2 regions of the Mycobacterium sp. ELW1 genome follow, and region 1 is predicted to be linked to the other one. Evidence: predicted binding sites of a transcription regulator. Region 1 holds the regulator's gene; the other holds the start of a gene.
What was found. Region 1 encodes LexA, which represses DNA repair genes until DNA is damaged. Its sites were predicted from a motif close to CGAACANNTGTTCG; they were not measured.
Positions count from the first base shown of each region.

Region 2: the regulator LexA is predicted to act here: its motif matches at 1,299-1,312, upstream of D3H54_RS15600 (HNH endonuclease signature motif containing protein).

Region 1 is NZ_CP032155.1:3,825,366-3,828,438, forward strand. Features, by position in the region: gene nrdR (transcriptional regulator NrdR) at 1-380, opposite strand, end outside; gene D3H54_RS18135 (LysM peptidoglycan-binding domain-containing protein) at 470-952, opposite strand; gene lexA (transcriptional repressor LexA) at 1,166-1,825, shown strand; gene D3H54_RS18145 (LGFP repeat-containing protein) at 1,844-3,073, opposite strand, start outside.
Region 2 is NZ_CP032155.1:3,304,366-3,307,438, reverse strand. Features, by position in the region: gene D3H54_RS15600 (HNH endonuclease signature motif containing protein) at 1-1,294, opposite strand, end outside; gene D3H54_RS15595 (precorrin-2 C(20)-methyltransferase) at 1,440-2,894, opposite strand; gene D3H54_RS15590 (precorrin-8X methylmutase) at 2,891-3,073, opposite strand, start outside.

The DNA.
Region 1 (3,073 bases):
ACCGACGCGAATCGCAGGTAGGCGACCTCGTCGAGTTCACGAAGCGGGCCGAGGATGGCGAGTCCGACCTCATTGCTGGGGATCTCGGGCGAGCCGGCGGCCCGCACCGTGTCCTCTACCTGCTGCGCCAGCAGATTGAGCGCGTCGTCATCGACGTCGCGGCCCTGGCAGGCGCGGCGAACGCCGCTGACGACTTTTTCCCGGCTGAACGGCTCGGTGACGCCGCTGCGCTTCACGACCGCCAGCACCGCGGTCTCCACAGTGGTGAACCGCCGGCCGCACTCCGGACAGGAGCGGCGACGCCGAATGGCCTGGCCTTCATCGGTCTCGCGGGAATCGACAACGCGGGAGTCCGGGTTGCGGCAGAACGGACAGTGCATGACCGCTCCTTCGCTCAGTGGCCCGATACGTCGAACCATTGAGAGCCTACCTGCGCCGCCCGCGGGAGCGGCTGCGGCCGGCACGGCCGTCAGCCGATCGGCGCGATCAGCGTCTGCCCGGCGTCCAGCGACGCCGACTCGAGCTTGTTCAGGTCGCGGATGCGCTGCGCCACCTGTCCGGCGGGCGCATCCGGTGCGACCCGCCCGGCCAGCTGCTGCAACGTCTCCCCCGCCTGGACCTGGACGACGGCGAGCTGATCCGGCATCTGCTCGGTGGCCGCCGGCGTGGCGCTGAAGTGCCCGACCAAGCCCAGCCACAGCGTGATCAGCGCGGCCACCCCGGCCAGCGCGATCGTGACCGCGGTGCTGACCGGCCGGCGGGTATGCGGTGCCCGGGAGAACGCGACACCGGTGCCGCGGTACTGCATCGGCGTGATCGCCGGCCGTGCCGGGTACGGCCGATGCGCGCGGCCGCCGGCCGGGCGGCGCCGAGCAGGCACAACGGGCGCGCCGGCTGTCCGCCGGTACACCGGTGCCGAGATGTAAACCTGTCGATCATCGATGACTGTCACGTCCGTGTCCTTCCTTCAGGGCCGCCCCGGTTCGCTCTTGTGTTCGAAATATACTCGATCATGCGTTCGAACACCGAACATGTGAGCGAGCGTGTTCGAAGAATAAATCCGACCACCGACAAGTTCTGTTCCGCCGGCCGCCGAGAACGCAGAATCGCGACACGGTCGAACAAATGTTTGAATTTTGACGCGGGCCCGGCTAGATTCGGCCCCATGAGCGAGCGCAGTGAGACATCCGGGCTGACCGAGCGGCAGCGAACCATCCTCGACGTAATCCGCGCCTCAGTCACCAGCCGCGGCTATCCCCCCAGCATCCGTGAGATCGGCGACGCCGTCGGGCTCACTTCCACGTCATCGGTGGCCCACCAGCTGCGCACTCTGGAGCGCAAGGGCTATCTGCGCCGCGATGCCAACCGGCCGCGTGCGGTGGACGTGCGCGGAGCCGACGACGCGGTGAGCACCGTGCGCACCGAGGTCGCCGGTTCGGACACGCTGCCCGAGCCGACCTTTGTGCCAGTGCTCGGCCGGATCGCTGCCGGCGGCCCGATCCTCGCCGAGCAAGCCGTCGAGGATGTGTTCCCGCTACCGCGCGAGTTGGTCGGCGACGGGTCGCTGTTCCTGCTCAAGGTCGTCGGTGAGTCCATGATCGACGCCGCGATCTGCGACGGCGACTGGGTCGTGGTCCGTCAGCAGAATGTGGCCGACAACGGCGACATCGTCGCGGCGATGATCGACGGCGAGGCCACGGTGAAGACGTTCAAGCGCACCGGCGGTCAGGTCTGGTTGATGCCGCACAACCCGGCGTTCGACCCGATTCCCGGTAACGACGCCGCGATCCTCGGCAAGGTCGTCACCGTTCTGCGCAAGGTCTAGCGGACGGGGGCGGAAGCCTCACTCCGCCTTGTGGAATCCGTTCGCCTGCGCGAGTTCCTCACTGGCGAACCACACTTCGGGCACGGTGTGGTCGTAGAGCGCCGAGTCCGGGGTGTAGTACAGCCCCGAATGCGTATTGGCCTTGACCACATACCCCTCGGGCGCCTGATACGGATCCGACAGCGGAAGGTGGATCGCCGGGCGATTGGCTGCGGCTTCGGCGTGCACGTCGGACTGCAGGACCTCTGCCGGCTGGGTGGAGTCTTCTTCCTCGATGTCGACGACGTCGGACTCGAGAATCTCCTCCGGTGCCGGCTCGGGCGCCAGTGGGGTCTCCGGCTCCGCGGCGCGACGACGCCGCGGCGTGCCGAGCTCGCCCATGTCGAGTCGCCACATCGATTGCGACTCTCCGAGATTCACCGCCGCATGCCGGCCTGAATCGCTCGATTCGTCGTCGTCTTCGACTTCCTCGACCTCGGCGTACTCGAGTTCCGCGGGCACCTCGTCGGCTTCCTCAGCCTCGTACCCGCCGGTTTCGGCAGCCTCGGCGGGAATGCGGGTCGGCGTGGTGTCGATGGCGTCCTGATCGCCGTCGAACACGTCCTCGGGTCCGGGTTGAGACTTCTCGTCTCCCTCGGGCGCCCAGCCGAAGCCCGGCGCAGCGGCGACCTGCGGGACGCCGCCGTCGGGATAGGTCGAGAAGCGCGAGGCCGCCGCCGCGTCGGCCTCACCGGCCACCTCACTGGGCCAGTGATCGTCGTCGTCGTAGTCCTCGAAGTCGTCGTCGATCTCCTCGCCACCGCTACGGCGGCGCTGCAGCCACAGCACGCCCAGGCCGATCACGGCCAGCAACAACAGGACCGGGACGATGATCAGCAGCCACCACCAGTGGAAGGTGGAACCGCTGCCGGACTTGGCGCCCGACTGGCCGGCCTGCGGCCCGGCAGCCGGAACCTGAACGCCGGACAGCGAACCGGCGAGCTCCGGCGGTTTGGTCGTGAACGTGTTGCTGGCCTTGTTCCAGGAGATTTCGCCACCACTGAACTTCTGCGTCACGGTGTCGCCGTTGACGCTCTGCTCGCCGGTCGGCACTCCCAGCTTGCCAGTTGCCCCGCCCAGCTTGGTCCAGGCGGCGTTGATCGCACCGCGCACCACGATGGCGCCGTTGTCGGGCGTCCAGAAGATCACCGGTTTGTCAGCGGCGCTGAAGGCGCTGACCCGGCTGTTGGGCGCGCCGCCGTCGGCTTC
Region 2 (3,073 bases), 520 kb from region 1:
CGCGGTCGAGGTGCGGGGGCGGGATCCATTCGGTCTTGTTGTCGCGTCGGCGTTTTCGCGTGACCCAGCCGGCGGGTCCCTTGTTGACCATCCGGTTGTCGCATCCGCAGGCCAACGTGAGTTCGTTGATGTCGGTGTTTCCGCCGCGGGCGAAGTCGCGGGCGGCGTGGTGGACTTGGGTGTGGTAAGCCGGTGCCGTGCAATCGGGCTTGGTGCAGCCCTTGTCGATCGCGAAGAGGGCGAGGCGCTGTCCCGGACTTGCCGTACGGCGGCTGCGCCCGTAATAAAGCTTGATGTCTCTTGGTGATTCGAACACGGTCAGGTAAGGATGGGCCTGGGCGGCCAACCGGATGACGGTCGGCATGGGCAGGTACGTGCCGCCGCCGGTGTGGGCCAGTCCGGCGGCGGAGGTCAGCTGCTCGAGGGTGGTGGTGACGACGATGGTGACGGGCAGCCCATTGTGCTGACCGAGCTGACCCGAGGAGAGCATGGCCATGCACGAGGCCTTGAGCGCATCGTGGTTCCGCTGTGCTGAAAAGCGCGAATGGCTTTCGATGTGATCGCGAGAGGGTGTGCCGTCCAGGCAAGGAGCTTCGTCGTCGGGGTTGCAGTAACCCGGAGCGGCAAGTTTCGCGTTTATGGCGTCCAGTGCCGCACGTAATTCGGGATCTATCCAGCCCGATATCCTGCTCATTCCGTCGACCTGTTGTTGAGCGATGCTTAGGCCGCGTTTGCGGGCCTGGTCTCGTTCGTCGTCGAGATCGCCGTCTTGGTTGATCATGGCCATCAGTTGGTGGGCGAGTTTGCGCAGCCCTTCCGGGGTGAGCCCGCCGGCCAGTGCACCCAGCTGAGCCTCTGCATGCTCGCGGGTGGATACGTCGACGGATGCGGGCAAGTGGTCCAGGAATGTGCGGATCACCGCTACGTGGTCGGCGTTGATTTCACCACGGGATTGGGCTGACGCGGTCGTCGGGAGTGCCGGTGGCAGTGCTTTTCCGGTCACAGAATGCCGTGGTCCCAGCTCGGCGGCATCGGTCAACCGCCGGCCTGCGTCGGCGCCGCTGATACCGAGGCGGTGGGTCAGGACTGCACGCCAGGACTTGGCGCCCATCTCGACAGGTGACGTCTGCGATTGGAGCTGCGTCAGGACCGTGTGTTCCACCGCGGGCAGCAACCGGCGTAGCCGCTCAACCCGTTCGAGTACCGCCAGCAGTTCGGGGGCCCTCATCCCATGTGCCGGAAGGGCTGCCACCTTGTCCCAGGCGGTCAGCACATCATCCAGCACCTCTATCACACTTCGAACATTAGTTCGATCATCCGACAGATTCGGCCCGATTGTGACGCGTGTGGTCGATGAGGCCAAAGAAATTCTTGAGGATAGGGTCAGAGATGTGGCGCATACCTAAAAAGGTTGCGGCTAAAGGGGATTCGTCCAGCGATCAGCTCGGATAACGGCGCGGCGTGAACACGGTTTCGCCGTACCACTGCGTCTGCGAGGAGCCCACGATCAGCAGACACCGCATGTCGACGTCGGCGGGGTCGAGATCGCCAAGCCGGACGACCTTCACCGACTCCTGAGGTCCGGCCACGTCGCGGCCGATCACCACGGGCGTGCCCGGCTCGCGGTGCTCCAACAGCAGATCCCGCATCGCGGCGACCTGCCAGGTGCGGCTCTTGGACGCCGGGTTGTAGATCGCCAGCGCCAGGTCCGCTTGAGCGGCCGCCGAGAGCCGGGCGGCGATGATGTCCCAGGGCTTGAGCCGGTCGGACAGCGAAATCACCGCATAGTCATGGCCCAGCGGCGCACCGACCCGGCTGGCGACAGCCTGTGCGGCCGTCATCGCCGGGATCACGCGGACGGAGACGTTCGGCCACTGCTTGGCCTCTTCGAGCACCGCGGTGGCCATCGCGAAGACGCCGGGATCGCCCGAGGACACCACCGCGACGGCGCGTCCCTGCTCGGCCAGCTCGCACGCCAGCAGCGCCCGCGCGGGTTCGTCGGTGTTGTCGCTGGGGTGGCGAATCTGCCCGGCGTGCGCCGGGACACGGTCCAGATAGGGGCCGTAGCCGATCAGATCGGTGGCCGTCGCCAGCTCCTGGCGGCTCTGCGGCGTCATCCAGTCGATGTCACCGGGACCGAGCCCCACCACCGTGACGCCGCCGGTGACCGGCTTGGCCCGGCTGCCTCCCGGCAGCATGGCCAGTGAGAAGTACGGCACCGACTCGGCGTCGACCTCACCGGCCGGCAGCACGCGTTGCGCGTCGGTGCTGGCGCGCTCGACATAGAATGCCTGGTCCAGGCGTCCCGCCATCGAAAGTGCTTCCCGCACTTGCGGATACGTCCGCCCCAATTTCATCACCACTGCGGCGTCGGCGTCGGCGAGGCGGCGGGCCAGCTCACGCACCGGCATGGTGCCGGGCAGCACCGAGAGCACCTCGTCGCCGGTCACCAGGGGAGTGGCGATCGCCGCCGATGCGGCGCTCACCGACGTCACGCCAGGAATGATCACCGCACTGAACCGCTCGGTCAGCCGGGTGTGCATATGCATGTAGGAGCTGTAGAACAGCGGATCACCCTCGGCCAGCAATGCCACGTCGCGTCCGGCGTCGAGGTGGGCGGCGATCCGCTCGGCCGCCTCGCGGTAGAAGTCCTCCATCGCGCCGGCGTAGCCGCCAGGGTGCTCCGTCGTCTCGGTGGTCACCGGGTAGACCAGGTGCTCCTCGACCTGGCCGGCCCGCAGGTAGGGCTCGGCGATGCGCCGCGCGATGCTGCGGCCGTGCCGCGCGCTGTGATAGGCCACCACGTCGGCCGCGCCGATGATCCGGGCGGCCTTGACCGTCACCAGCTCCGGGTCACCGGGACCGAGGCCGACCCCGTAGAGAGTGCCGGTCATTCGCGCTCACTCGCGATCGCGTTCACCGCGGCGGCCGCCATCGCGCTGCCCCCGCGCCGGCCCTGCACCACCAGGTACTCCATGCCCCGCGGCCGGTCGATCAGCTCCTGCTTGGACTGCGCGGAGCCGACGAATCCGACCGGTCCGCCCAGCACCGACACCGGGGCCGGCACACCGTC